3 regions of the Mesobacillus sp. QJM3NY_10 genome follow, and region 2 is predicted to be linked to each of the others. Evidence: riboswitches for the same ligand, from Rfam matches in the RefSeq annotation. Region 2 holds a riboswitch; each other region holds the start of a gene.
The links. Region 2 has a riboswitch for S-adenosylmethionine ahead of AC0VX7_RS12325 (methionine biosynthesis PLP-dependent protein). Riboswitches for the same ligand answer to the same signal wherever they lie in the genome.

Region 1: linked by a shared signal. The riboswitch ahead of AC0VX7_RS20805 (methionine ABC transporter ATP-binding protein) and the one ahead of AC0VX7_RS12325 (methionine biosynthesis PLP-dependent protein) in region 2 are both predicted to bind S-adenosylmethionine.
Region 3: linked by a shared signal. The riboswitch ahead of AC0VX7_RS19685 (methionine ABC transporter ATP-binding protein) and the one ahead of AC0VX7_RS12325 (methionine biosynthesis PLP-dependent protein) in region 2 are both predicted to bind S-adenosylmethionine.

What each region holds. Positions count from the first base shown of each region.
Region 1 is NZ_CM149675.1:4,108,706-4,113,728, reverse strand. It holds gene AC0VX7_RS20810 (O-acetylhomoserine aminocarboxypropyltransferase/cysteine synthase family protein) at 1-959, shown strand, start outside; SAM riboswitch class I at 1,071-1,185, shown strand; gene AC0VX7_RS20805 (methionine ABC transporter ATP-binding protein) at 1,466-2,491, shown strand; gene AC0VX7_RS20800 (methionine ABC transporter permease) at 2,484-3,152, shown strand; gene AC0VX7_RS20795 (MetQ/NlpA family ABC transporter substrate-binding protein) at 3,167-4,006, shown strand; gene AC0VX7_RS20790 (carboxymuconolactone decarboxylase family protein) at 4,110-4,481, shown strand; gene AC0VX7_RS20785 (YuzK family famiily protein) at 4,757-4,909, shown strand.
Region 2 is NZ_CM149675.1:2,439,880-2,444,902, reverse strand. It holds gene AC0VX7_RS12330 (M4 family metallopeptidase) at 1-272, shown strand, start outside; SAM riboswitch class I at 1,142-1,255, shown strand; gene AC0VX7_RS12325 (methionine biosynthesis PLP-dependent protein) at 1,433-2,548, shown strand; gene metC (cystathionine beta-lyase) at 2,545-3,726, shown strand; gene AC0VX7_RS12315 (bifunctional homocysteine S-methyltransferase/methylenetetrahydrofolate reductase) at 3,726-5,023, shown strand, end outside.
Region 3 is NZ_CM149675.1:3,890,544-3,895,566, reverse strand. It holds gene AC0VX7_RS19685 (methionine ABC transporter ATP-binding protein) at 1-987, opposite strand, end outside; SAM riboswitch class I at 1,075-1,178, opposite strand; SAM riboswitch class I at 1,270-1,373, opposite strand; gene map (type I methionyl aminopeptidase) at 1,554-2,297, opposite strand; gene AC0VX7_RS19675 (ABC transporter permease) at 2,670-3,605, shown strand; gene AC0VX7_RS19670 (carbohydrate ABC transporter permease) at 3,690-4,517, shown strand; gene AC0VX7_RS19665 (type 2 periplasmic-binding domain-containing protein) at 4,729-5,023, shown strand, end outside.

The DNA.
Region 1 (5,023 bases), 1.7 Mb from region 2:
TATTTGCTGTAACACTGCCGAAGTATGGAATAAAAGTTCATCTAGTTGATCCAGCTGATCCTGAGAATTTTAGAAAGGCGATCACTCCGAAAACAAAAGCAGTCTACGCAGAAACAATCGGTAATCCAAGTCTCAGAGTATTGGACATTGAAGCTGTAGCGGAAGTTGCCCATGAAGCAGGTCTTCCGCTAATCATCGATAATACATTTGCAACCCCTTATCTTTGCCGGCCAATTGAACATGGCGCCGATATCGTTGTCCACTCAGCTACCAAGTGGCTATTAGGAAATGGTACAGTCATGGGCGGAATCATTGTGGATGGAGGAAAGTTCGATTGGAAGTCGCCTAAGTTCCCGGGCTTCAATGAGCCGGACTCTAGTTACCATGATCTTGTCTATAGTGAGGCAATCGGAGCTGCCGCATTTATCGTAAAGGCAAGAGTCCAGCTGTTGCGTGACCTTGGACCGGCGATCAGTCCTCAGAGTGCATTCCAATTCAATCTTGGAATAGAGACATTACATGTCCGCATGAAGGAGCATGTTGCCAATACACGCAAAATCGTAGATTATCTTGATTCGCATCCTGCCGTTACCTGGGTCAGCTATCCTGGCCATGAATCTCATCCTGATAAAGAACTCGCAGATCGATATCTTCCAAAGGGAGCAGGGGCAGTTGTTATTTTTGGGATTGAAGGTGGCAGGGAAGCCGGTGCAAAGCTGATTAACTCATTAGAACTATGGTCCCATGTCGCGAATGTCGGTGACGCGAAGAGCCTGATCATCCATCCTGCAAGTACAACACACCAGCAGCTGGATTCAGACGGTCTTAAAGCAGCAGGAGTTCCTGAAGATTTAATCCGCCTTTCCGTCGGGATTGAAAATGTCGAGGATATCATCGAGGATTTGGAGCAGGCAATTGAAAAGGCGACTGGAGTGCCAGGAATACCAGCTAGAGCTTAATATCCACAAACTTCCATAAAGTATTTGAAAATAATTTTATTGACACTCTTTTTTACTCCGTGCTACAATCACACTCGTAACTTAAAACCGGTTAGATAATTTAATAGCGTGCTCTTATCAAGAGAGGTGGAGGGAAGTGCCCTATGAAACCCGGCAACCGTCAGTAAGCAATGCTTGCTGAAATGGTGCCAATTCACACAAAGCGGATCGCTTTGGCAGATGAGAGAAAGGAATCTACTATGACTATGCCTTTCTGCTCACTTGCAGGAAGGCTTTTATTTTGCCCTTTTCGAAAAAATGCTTAAAAAGTTATAGTCCAAAAACTTGTTCGAAAAGAATTTATAACTAGAGCAGAATCATCCCCGTTTAAGATAGAGTCTAATACCCATTTTAACTGGAGTTTGAATTTTTTCGGTTAGGGAATGGGAAACTAGATTGATAACCTTCTTAATTTTCAGGGGAATTTAACGGTTTTAATAAGTGTAGGTGTAAAGAGGGGGAGTCAATTGATTACGATAAAAAATGCCAGAAAGATTTACCCTTCCAACAAGGGAGATGTTATAGCGGTAGATGATGTCAACCTTGAAGTCAAGGAAGGCGAAATCTATGGGGTCATCGGCTACAGTGGCGCCGGCAAAAGTACTTTGATCCGGATGCTGAACGGTCTGGAGATCCCAACTTCAGGTTCAGTCGTGGTAGCAGGAAGGGAAGTTTCAAGGATTAAGGGAGCGGAACTGCGGAAGGCTCGCCAGGAAATCAGCATGATTTTCCAGCACTTCAACCTGCTCTGGTCAAGAACAGTAGCAGAAAATATCGCTTTCCCGCTTGAAATTGCCGGTGTAGCTAAAGCTGAAAGAGAGAAACGGGTAAAAGAATTAATCGAACTTGTAGGCCTTGAGGGCAGAGGAGATGCCTATCCCTCCCAATTGAGTGGCGGTCAAAAGCAGAGGGTCGGAATCGCCAGGGCACTGGCTAATAACCCTAAAGTACTTCTTGGGGATGAAGCAACTTCAGCGCTTGATCCGCAGACAACTGACCAGATTCTTGATCTGCTTGTTGATATCAATAAGAGGCTTGGTCTTACGATCGTCCTGATCACTCACGAAATGCATGTTATCAGGAAAATCTGTCACCGAGTCGCTGTCATGGAAGGCGGAAAGATTGTTGAAACAGGACCAGTACTGGAAGTGTTCAAGAACCCGCAGCAGCCTATTACGAAAAGATTCGTCCAGCAGGTGACAGAACCTGAGGAAACAAAGGAAACAGTTGATCACTTGCTTGAGCGATATCCACATGGTCGCGTTGTCCAGCTGACATTCGTAGGTGAAGGAACCGAAAAGCCGCTGATCACCAACTTGATTCGTGAGTTTTCAATAACGGTCAATATTGTTCAGGGTAAAATTTCGCAGACACAAGATGGTTCATATGGAACCTTGTTCATCCATCTTGATGGTGAAGAGGGCGAAGTGACCCGGGCAATAGAGTATATTGGCCAGCATGAGGTCGGCGTGGAGGTGATTTCGCATGGCTGAAAATTTGTTTCCGAATGTCAACTGGGACCGAATGTGGGAAGCGACAGTTGAGACACTATACATGAGTGCCATCTCTGTTGTGGCTACCTTCATTTTTGGAGCGATTCTTGGACTGCTGCTCTTTTTAACATCCAAGGGCAATATTTGGGAAAACAGGCCGGTCAATTTAGTATTAAGTGCAGTCGTTAATATTTTTAGGTCCATCCCATTCATAATCTTAATCGTCCTTCTGATTCCTTTTACAAAGATCATCGTTGGCTCGATGATCGGGGAAAATGCGGCATTGCCTGCACTGATTATTGGATCGGCTCCATTTTACGCTAGGATGGTTGAGATTGGCTTACGTGAGATTGATAAAGGAGTCATTGAAGCAGCAAAGTCTATGGGTGCGAAGACGACGACGATCATCTGGAAAGTGCTGCTCCCGGAATCGATGCCAGCGTTGGTATCCGGTATAACGGTGACGGCAATCGCGTTAGTCAGTTACACGGCGATGGCCGGTGTCATCGGGGCAGGCGGTCTCGGAAACCTGGCATACATGGAAGGCTTCCAGAGAAGCCGGAATGATGTCACCTTGATGGCGACCATCATTATTTTGATTATCGTGTTTGTAATCCAGTTTGTTGGTGATTTCTTCACTAGAAAATTAGATAAGAGATAAAGGAGAGATTTGAATTGAAAAAATGGTTATTAGCTCTATTAGCATTAGTATTAACAGCAGGACTTGCAGCTTGCGGAACTTCTGAGGATAACACATCGGGAGAAGGCGGCAAGGAAGAAAGCAAGAAAATTGTCGTTGGTGCTTCTAACGTACCACATGCAGAAATTTTGGAAGAAGCAAAAGCGCTACTTGAAGAAAAAGGCTATGAAATGGAAGTCAAGACTTTCAACGATTATGTTGTTCCAAACCAGGCACTTGAATCAGGAGAGCTTGATGCTAACTACTTCCAGCATATTCCTTACCTTGAGTCACAAATGGCTGAACATGGCTATAAGTTTGAGAATGCTGGAGGAATCCACATCGAGCCAATTGGTGTCTATTCACAAGACCATACTACTCTTGATGACCTGCCAAAAGGTGCGCACATTATCATGAGCAGCTCGGTAGCAGACCATGGCCGTATCTTGACAATGCTTGAAAAAGAAGGCTTGATTACTCTTAAAGAAGGCGTAGAAAAAGTAAAGGCCACAATTGAAGATATCGCAGAAAACCCTAAAGAATTGAAGTTTGATACAGAATATGAAGCAGCGTTGCTTCCACAAATCTTCAACAATGGCGAAGGCGATGCAGTTTTAATCAACTCTAACTATGCAATTGATGCTGGACTTAATCCATTAGAGGATTCTATCGCGATCGAGGAAAGTGATTCTCCATACGTGAACGTAATTGCTGTTCGTGAAGGCGATGCTGAAAAACCGGCAATCAAAGCTCTAGTTGAAGTGCTTCACTCCAAAGAGATCCAGGACTTTATCCTTGAAAAATATGAAGGTGCAGTTGTACCTGTAAAAGAATAAATGAGATGAAAGCAGGCGTGCAGCCTGCTTTTTCTTTTTGCCGCATAACCGACTGTGAAAATTAACATACTAACCGAGAAAAAAGCAGAATGGAGTGGAAGCAATGGAGCATCATTATGAACCTCGGAATTCAACAGAAGCAGCACTGCATGAATATAAGCAAGGCCTGGGTGTATTTACGCAAAGAATGCCAGAGCTTGCCAGACATTATAATGCGTTTACTGAAGTATGTTTTCAGGAAGGAACTTTGACGCAAAAAGAAAAGCAGCTGATTGCTTTGGGGATTTCATTGTATTCACAGGATGAATATTGCATTATATATCATTTAAAAGGCTGCCTTGACCAGGGAGCATCGGAAGAGCAAATTCTGGAAGCTGTTGGAGTTACAGCAGCTTTTGGTGGCGGTGCGGCAATGAGCCAGGCAGTGACACTCGTCCAGGAAGCAATGGCCGAACTGAACACTTTGAAGCAGTAGAAGCTGTTTTAATGTTGATTAATACAGGTGAATTAGCTGTTAAATAACAGGATAACCATCAATCGGGAGGATTTTGCCAGTATTCTAAGAATGGCAGAGGTGAAGTCGCGTTAGGCCGCCTTACTCCATCACATCCAAAAATTAACGGTTTTAACCGCTTTGATAGTGGTAAATAAAAGGTGTTAAGATTGCACTATCAAAAAATCGCTTATTAAAGCGAAAAACCGAAGGGATGATTCACTATTAGTCAGCTAAAACTGAACTACACAAGTGAAATGGAAAAAGCGATGCATGGAGCCCATGGAATTAGTTACGAGGTATACAGCATGAACCATGACGCAAGAATGGAAGTCGAAAGAAAACGCGAAAGAGACTATATCAAAAGCCAACGGATGGTCGCTGACCTGGACAGAAAAGTCCACTCGTAAGCGAGAGAATATATAATAGAAGAAATGTTTTTGGAACCAGTGTGATTGTTGCACTGGTTTCTTTATTATGTTGATGACAGAACGTAATTTGAGTTTAGTTTTTCTTAGTTGTCC
Region 2 (5,023 bases):
ATGGCGGAGTCCATATCAACAGCGGAATCATCAATAAAGCTGCTTACCTTCTGAGCGAAGGTGGTTCACATTATGGAGTATCGGTGCCAGGTGTAGGAACGGATAAAATGGGCGCGATCTTCTACCGTGCAAACACAGTCTATTTTACTTCTTCGACGAACTTCAGCCAGGCACGAGCAGGATTGGTACAAGCTGCATCAGACCTGTATGGTTCAGCTTCTGCAGAAGTCAATGCTGTCAATAAAGCATTTGATGCAGTAGGAGTATATTAATAGCTTTATATTTAGCAAGACTGGCTCATTTATTCATGTGAGCCAGTTTTTTATTATGAGGCAGCGGAATCTTGACAGCTTTTGCTCCGGATTTAGAAAAGCTGTCACAATAACGGCGGAATCCTGACAGCTTTAGCTTCGGATTATGAAAAGCTGTCATAATAACGACGGAATCTTGACAGCTTTGGCTTGGTATCATGAAAAGCTGTCATAATACTGGCGGAATCTTGAAAACTTTGGCTTGGTATCATGAAAAGCTGTCATAATACTGGCGGAATCTTGACAGCTTTTGCTCCGTATCCAGAAAAGCTGTCACAATAACAGCGGAATCTTGACAGCTTTGGCTTCGGATCATGAAAAGCTGTCCCAATAACGGCGGAATCTTGACAGCTTTGGCTTGGTATCATGAAAAGTTGTCACAATAACAGCGGAATCTTCACAGCTGTGGCTTTGGATCATGAAAAGCTGTCATAATAACAGCGGAATCCTGACAGCTTTAGCTTCGGATTATGAAAAGCTGTCCCAATAACGGCGGAATCTTGACAGCTTTGTCTCCGGATCATGAAAAGCTGTCATAATAACGGCGGAATCTTGACAGCTTTGGCTCCGGATTCAGAAAAGCTGTCACAATAAAAGCAGAATCTTGACAGCTTTGGCCTCGGATCCAGAAAAGCTGTCATAATAACAGCAGAATCTTGACAGCTTGCCCCAATAACCTGGAAAGCTGTCTGAATAGAATCTCTATGCCCTACCAGATATTAGACCACAAGGATCTTTTACCTATTTGCTTTACCGCATTAACAAAATGATTGACATTCTTTCATAACAGCTGTAATATTTAGAGAAATTTAATAATTCAATAATATGAAATCTTATCCAGAGAAGCTGAGGGTCCTGGCCCTGTGAAGCTTCAGCAACCTTCAACTATTTTTTGTTGAAAAGGTGCTAATTCCAGCAAGTTTTTAAAACTTGGCAGATAAGAAGAATGGCTATCATCTGTAAAAGTCTTCTTCTTAAGAAGGCTTTTTTGTTTTATTTGGGACTTACCGCACTGTCTTTCTGGATCTTTGCGGGAATTGGTCTTTTTAAAAGTCGTAAATTTCGTCTTTACTCATAAAACAAAAATTGCCGTCTGAATACAACCATTAGGAGTGAGTAAATTGACAGAAATTGATACGAAGTTAGCGCAGCTTGGCAATAGGAGTGAAACATCAACAGGGGCGGTCAATCCACCTATCTATTTAACAACAGCCTATCGCCACGAAGGGATTGGCCAATCGAGCGGTTATGATTATGTCCGCACGGGCAACCCTACTCGCGAAATTCTTGAAAAGGCGATTGCTGACCTCGAGGAAGGTGATCGCGGTTTTGCCTGCAGCTCCGGTATGGCAGCAATCTGGACGGTTCTTTCATTATTCGAACACGGAGATGAATGGATTGTTTCAAAGGATTTATACGGAGGAACTTACCGGCTTCTGGAGCAGGGTTTCAAAAAGTGGGGATTAAATAGTACATATGCTGACATGGCAGATCTAAACGAAATCAAAACGGCAATCACTCCAAGGACGAAGGCTCTTTTTGTGGAAACACCGACAAATCCACTGATGGAGCAAGCTGATATCGAGGCAATCGCAAAAATCGCAAAAGAAAACGGTATTCTGTTGATTGTTGATAATACCTTCTACACTCCCCTGCTGCAAAAACCATTGACTTTAGGTGCAGATATCGTGATTCACAGTGCAACAAAATATCTTGGCGGTCACAATGATGTCCTTGCAGGGCTGATCGTCGCCAGGGGACAGCAGTTATGTGATTCTCTATTCCTTCATCACAATGGCGGCGGTGCGGTATTAAGTCCTTTCGATTCCTGGCTCCTCATCCGTGGAATGAAGACTCTTGCATTAAGGATGGAACGCCACGAGCAAAATGCTAGGGAACTTGTGGGTTATTTACAAGGACATGATGCAGTGAGAGATGTCCTGTATCCTGGCAGGGGTGGGATGATCTCTTTCAGGGTCCACTCCCCTGCAATGGTCAATCCATTTTTAAAAAGTCTTTCCACAATCACTTTTGCCGAAAGTCTTGGTGGTGTGGAGAGTTTCATTACTTACCCTGCAACACAGACACATGCTGATATACCAGTTGAAATACGCGAACAAAAAGGCGTTTGTGACCGACTGCTGCGGTTCTCTGTGGGAATCGAGAATGTTGAGGATTTAAAAAAGGATTTAGAAGAAGCCTTCAAAAAGGCACGCCAGGAGGCAGAGGCTATATGAGTCATGAATACACATTCGAAACCCAGCTACTTCATAATAAGCATAAATTCGATCCAGCAACCGGTGGAGTCAGCGTGCCAATCCAGCACGCGTCAACATTCCACCAGCCGTCGGCAGACAAATTCGGAAAATATGATTATAGCCGCAGTCTTAATCCTACCAGAGAGGCACTTGAGGAAATAATCGCCGAGCTCGAGGGCGGCACCCGAGGTTTTGCTTTTTCTTCTGGAATGGCTGCGATCTCAACTGCATTTTTGCTTCTTTCACAGGGAAATCACGTGGTTGTCACCGAGGATGTTTATGGCGGCACTTACCGGATGGTCACACAGGTTTTGAACCGCTTTGGAATTGAGCATACTTTTGTGGACATGACCGACCTTGACGCGGTAGAACAAGCGATTAGACCAAATACTACTTTACTATATGCAGAAACACCTTCTAATCCCCTGTTAAAGGTGACAGATATACAAGCTGTCAGTGAAATTGCAAAGAAACATGGTGCTTATACATTTGTTGACAACACTTTTATGACTCCTTACTTGCAGCGTCCGCTTGAACTTGGAGCTGATATTGTCCTTCACAGCGCCACAAAGTTTCTGTCTGGCCACAGTGATACAGTCGCAGGTCTGGCGGTGGTTAAGGATGAAGAATTAGCAAACAGACTTTATTCCCTGCAGAACTCTTTCGGAGCAGTACTGGGAGTCCAGGATGCATGGCTTGTCATGAGAGGGATTAAGACCTTGTCTGTCAGAATGAACCAATCTCAAGAAAGCGCAAAGAAAATCGCTGGATTTTTAAAAGAACAGCCTTTAATTAAGAATGTCTATTATCCTGGTCTTGCGAATCACCCGCAGGCAGACCTTCAGCTTCAGCAGGCCTATGGGCCAGGGGCGGTGCTTTCCTTTGAGCTTGAAAATGCCGAGGTTTTAACTAGATTTATAGAAAAAGTAAAACTCCCTGTGTTTGCAGTCAGCCTTGGAGCTGTAGAATCCATCCTCTCTTACCCGGCAAAAATGTCACATGCAGCGATGCCGCAGGATGAACGTGAAAAACGTGGGATCAGTGATGGTCTCCTTCGATTATCAGTCGGGCTTGAGGGCGCGGATGATTTGATCACGGACTTTGAGCAAGCTTTGGATTCCATAGGAACACTACAAGCACAAAAGGAGGAAGTCTAATGAGTTTCCTGAAACGCCTGGAAAATGAAATTTTAATCGCCGATGGAGCGATTGGTACTCTCCTCCACTCTTATGGAGCTGGTACCTGTTTTGAAGAGTTGAACATTTCTCATCCTGATGACATCATACGGATCCACAAAGCCTATATAAATGCTGGTGCGGACCTTATCCAGACGAACACATATGCCGCTAATTATATAAAACTTGAAAGATATGGACTCGAGGATCAGGTGAAAGAGATTAATAGTGCAGCAGTAAGACTCGCCCGACAAGCTGCTGGCACCGATGCCTATGTCCTCGGAACGATTGGCGGGAACCGGGGAATCAGACCTTCCGCCATCCCGATTGAAGAAATCAAAAGAAGCTTCAGGGAGCAGCTCTACTGTCTTCTGCTTGAGGGTGTGGACGGACTATTGCTAGAGACATTTTATGATATGGAAGAAATCGAGACTGTGCTGGAGATTGCCAGAAAAGAGACCGACCTGCCAATCATCGCCCAGGTTTCCCTTCAGGAAATTGGTATCATGCAGGATCAGACCCCGCTTCAGGAGGTTTTCAATAGACTCGAAGACCTTGGCGCTGATCTTGTCGGTCTTAATTGCAGACTTGGGCCCCATCATATGATTTCAAGTCTTGAGCAGATAGAGCTGCCTTCGAAGGCATTTCTCTCCGCCTATCCAAATGCCGGGCTCCCTGCCTACACAGATGGGAAGTTCCACTACGAAGGCAATCCTGAATATTTCGGCAAGTCTGCCCGCAGTTTCCGTGACCAGGGAGTCAGGCTGATTGGAGGCTGTTGCGGAACGACTCCTGAACATATAAAAGCATTTGCTGATGAACTAAAGGGATTGACACCAGTGTTAGACAAGAAAATCCCTGCGAAGAAGCCAAAAATTATTGTCACTCCTTCTGACGTAAAAAGGCCTTTAGCTCCACTAGATCAGGTGGTAAAGGAACGGCCTTCTGTGATTGTCGAGCTTGACTCACCGCGAAAACTGGATACAACTCGTTTTTTTGAAGGAGCAAAAGCACTAAAGGATACAGGTATAGACGCCCTTACCCTCGCAGATAATTCACTTGCTTCACCAAGAATCTCAAATGGTGCAATCGGACATCTCGTAAAGGAAAAGATCGGTTTGCGCCCCCTTGTGCATCTTACTTGCCGTGACCGGAACATCATTGGGCTTCAGTCTCATTTGATGGGTTTGCATACGCTTGGGCTTCATGATGTGTTAGCCGTGACGGGGGACCCTGCCCGCGTAGGTGATTTTCCTGGTGCGTCGTCAGTTTTTGATGT
Region 3 (5,023 bases), 1.5 Mb from region 2:
ATCGATAAAATTAAGAGCCCTCAAAATTTCTTTATCACTGCCCTGGAACTCGACAATCAAGTTTCCGAATGGTATACCCTGAAGCTCTGTGATATTGCCAAAAAGAACATTGACGTTGATATCGAATTTCTTTGAAAGCTGGGAAAAAAGCGGCTGACCGGCTGACTCACCGACAAAGTTGATCCGGAATACCTTATGAAGTCCTGAATGTCCTTCAATAATCCTGTACACGGAATCAGGAATGCTGTCATTCATGATCGTGCTGACGAAATTTCTTGCTGTAACTGTTTTCGGGCTGGAGAATACATCGAAGACAGTGCCTTCCTCAATGATTTTTCCTTCCTCGATGACAGCCACCTTGTCACAAATTTCCCTGATGACGGACATTTCATGGGTAATGATTAAAATCGTAATGTTGTACTCCTTGTTGATTTTTTTCAATAGCTGCAGGATTGAACTGGTTGTCTGCGGGTCAAGGGCAGATGTTGCTTCATCGCAAAGCAGGATTTTCGGCTGGGTTGCCAGCGCCCGGGCAATACCGATTCGCTGCTTCTGGCCTCCCGAAAGCTGGTCTGGATAATTGTTTGCTTTATCAGCCAGGCCGACAAAGTCGAGGAGCTGAAGGACTCGCTCTTTTTTTTTGGCTTTGGGAAGTTTTGCGAGAATGAGAGGCATCGCAACATTATCAAAAACGGTTTTCGAATTTAAAAGATTAAAATGCTGGAATACCATGCCGATATTCTTTTTTATCTCCCTGACTTCTTTTACTGAAAGTGAAGTCATGTCGCAGCCATTCACAATCACCCGGCCGGATGTTGGCCGTTCCAGTAAATTTACGCAGCGGATCAGGGAGCTTTTTCCTGCACCGCTAAAACCAATGACTCCGAATATCTCTCCTTCTTTGATTTCCAGATCGATTCCATTAAGTGCCGCTACCTTATTCCCGCGACTTTCATAAACTTTTTCCACTTGCTCAAAAGTGATCATCTGTCTTCCTCCTTTGTAAATCATAAAAAAACCCTCCTCCTGGAAACAGGAAGAGGGCATGCCGCAACGATTGCTGGACAATACCTCTTCTTATCTTCCAAGCTCATGCTTGCTGGATTTGGCACAGTCCTCAATGTGAGTCCGCTGCCGAGGCTTCATAGGGCCAGTCCCTCCGCCTCTCTTGATAAGAAAGTATCGAATATGAAATTATGGGTGGAGATATTTGTAAAAACAAAAAGTCCCCTTCAGAAAGAAGAGGACATCAAATTAAAAGTCGGCCTCTTCTTATCTGTCAAGCTCATGCTTGCTGGATTTGGCACAGTCCTCCAAAGGAGTCCGCTGCCGAGGTGTCATAGGGCCAGTCCCTCAACCTCTCTTGATAAGAAGTAACGAATATTGAGTTGTAAATCTTGTTTATTACTTTACTGCGTCATAGAAAAAGTGTCAATCAATTTGTTGGATTTTTTTTTAGTAATACGAAAAATAGGAATATAGTATGAAATGAAAGGGGTCAGGCAAAAAATAGAAACCCCTGCAGCAGCAAGGGTTTCAATCGAGAAATGAGCCTATCGGGTAATCACTAGCGGCCCGTTTTTAGTAAGAATGATGGTATGCTCACATTGAGCGACGAAGCTGTTTTCTGTTACATATGTCCATTCGTCATTATCGTTTTGGAAGACTTCTTCCTCACGAGTTGAGATGAACGGTTCAAAAGCGATGACCATTCCTTCTTTTAAAAGCTCGTCATCCCATGGCTCATGGTAATTATAAATATGATCGGGTGCTTCATGGATTGTACGGCCGATTCCATGTCCTGTAAGGTTTTTGATAACCCTTAGTCCATTCTTTCTCGCAGTTGCCATAACTGCCTTGCCTAGTCCGCTTTTCTTCGAACCAGGTTTCGCTTTTTTCAATCCTGCTTCAAAGGCCTCGACGGCTGTTTCGCATATTTTGGTTAAGATAGGGTCACCTTCGCCAACGACAAATGAGATACCAGTGTCGGCGAAATAACCATTCTTAGAGCCGGAAACATCGATATTAACAATATCGCCTTCTTTGATCACACGGCTGCCTGGTATGCCATGTGCCACCTCTTCGTTCACACTTATACATGTATAGCTGGGGAAATTGTATTCTCCCTTCGGTGCTGAAATCGCCCCGTGCTCTTCAAACAGCCTGCCCGCAATTTCATCAAGCTCCTTCGTGGTGATACCTGGTGCAGTCTTCCCAACTAATTCTTCCCGTATCAAGCCGACAATTCTGCCAATTTCTTTTAATCCGTTAAAATCTTCTTCTGTTTTCGCAATCATGATATATTCCTTTCCCATAACATCGATTTAAAAAGCCTACGATTAGAGTATCCTTTTTGAGTACGAAAATCCAACCTTGAGGTTTGTGGTCCATTTAAAAGGACTGCGGGCCGTTTTTTTTGTAAATCCTGCAGTTTCCCAACTCAAACTTTTATCCACTTCTATGAAAACGATAACAACATGATGGTATCAATATTTTGTTCTATAAACCTAAAACTAAAAAATTGGTACCATAAGCAAAATTCGATGGCTTATAAATGTAAGCCCTTTTTTTTATGATAAAGGTACAAGAAAGACAACAGCAACTAAGGTGGTGAAGAAATGGAAGTCAAGATTCAACAGCCAGTCGAACAACAAGTCAGTGACACCATAATGGTAGAGCCAACAAAAAAAGAAAAATACAAAAAAATTAAAAAGACAATCATTTCTCAAAAGTATTTGCAGGTGATGGCCCTCCTCGGTGTAGTGTGGATGTTCATCTTCAACTATATCCCGATGTATGGATTGATCATTGCTTTTAAGGAATACAGCATCATCAAGACAATCTCAGAAGCTCCATGGGTAGGATTGATGCAGTTTAAGGAATTCCTGCAGGATGAGAATTTCTGGATCGTCCTGAAAAACACTCTCGGAATCAGCTTGATTAAATTAATCATCGGGTTCCCGCTTCCAATCATATTTGCTCTTTTGCTCAATGAACTCACATCAATGAAGCTTAAGAAAGCGGTTCAAACAATTTCTTACTTGCCGCACTTCATTTCATGGGTTGTACTTGGAGGGATTTTGACAACATGGCTCGCAGATATCGGTGTCTTAAACGATATTTTGCTAGGTTTAGGGTTGATCAGTGAACGTACGAATTTCCTTGCTTCACCTGATAACTTCTGGGCAATCGTCATTCTCTCGGATATATGGAAAGAACTTGGATGGTCAGCAATCATTTATCTTGCAGCTATTGCTGGTGTTTCACCAGAGCTATACGAGTCATCAACGATTGACGGAGCAAATCGTTTCCAAAAGATGTGGCATGTCACATTGCCGTCAATTCGCCCAACAATCACAATTCTTTTCATCCTTGCTGTAAGCGGTGTCTTAAATTCAAACTTCGACCAGATCTTGATTCTGCGTAACTCGTTGAATGAAAGCGCTAGTAATGTAATTGATATTTATGTCTATCAGATGGGTCTGCAAAATGCCCGCTACTCATATGCAACAGCAGTCGGTTTATTGAAAGCAATCATTGCCTTTATCCTGCTCCTGTCTGCTAACAAGATTGTCAAGAAACTGAATGGAACATCTTTATTCTAAGGGGGTGAGGTTGTGTTTAAACTTTTTAAACGGAACCGGCGAACAACAAGCGAATACATCTTTGACAACATTAACATTCTCATCATGCTCTTTATATGTGCCATTACGATCTACCCAATCTGGTATGTTCTCGTCAATTCACTGAATGATGGTGTTGATGCTATGAGAGGCGGGATTTACTGGTGGCCTCGAGAGTTTACATTAGAAAACTACAAGGCTGTGTTTGAAACACCGGGTATTGTCACATCATTTGGCGTAACAATTGCCAAAACGGTTATCGGAACAATCACACACGTATTCTTTACAGCAATGGTTGCTTATGCCATTTCGAGACGAGACCTTTACGGCAGGAACTTCTACATGCTGGTCGGTGTCATCACAATGTTTTTCAGCGGTGGATTGATTCCTTACTTCCTATTAATCAGGGATCTTGGATTGTTTGATAACTTCCTTGTATATATCATTCCAACAATGTTTAACTTCTTCCATCTAATCATCTTTGTATCTTTCTTTAGGGAATTGCCAACTTCTCTGGAGGAAGCAGCAAAGATAGATGGAGCAAATGACTTTATGATTTTTATAAAAGTAATCATTCCTCTGTCAATGCCTGTTATTGCAACAATCGCATTGTTCCAGGGAGTATACCAGTGGAACGACTACTTTGCCGGAGTCATCTTTGTAAATAATCCAGACCTGCAGCCAATCCAGACGTATTTATACAAGGTTGTTGCTGAGTCCAGCTCAAATCAGATGATGACGAATGCAGCGGGGTCGATTGCCACGAAGACGGTAACATCCCAGTCTATCAAACTGGCAACGATGGTTGTTACAACACTTCCGATCATGTTAGTCTATCCATTCCTGCAAAAGTACTTTGTAAAAGGAATGCTGATTGGATCAGTAAAAGGTTGATCTACTAAACTTCGATTTAAATTTTTCTTCACTGAAGAAATTTAAATAATCCAGGCTTCATTATTGATATGTCTTGCTTTATTCATGAAGGATACCCCCTTCTGACCTTGGGAAAGGCTGGTACTTAAGAAAAAAGCCTTTCCCGCTTTTTCAAAGCAGTGTACATTTAGTAATGTGGCCCAAAATAACACAAAAGAGAGAGGGTCAAAAAATGAGGAGAAAATTCTTTTCCAAAGGCTTTTCATTATTGCTTGTTCTATCATTGGTTTTAGCACTATTTTCAGGCTGTTCCAGCAAGACAAATGAAAACGCTTCCGATGAAAAAGAAGCAGATAAACCGAAGGCAAGTGCTGATGCACCTGGCTGGCAAGATAATAAGGATCCAATTACGTTTGACTGGTACGTTAACTTTTCATGGTTCGCGCATAAATGGGGCGACGATGCTGTTTCCAAATACGTAACGGATAAAACTGGTGTGTCAGTTAACTTTATCTCACCAGCAGGAA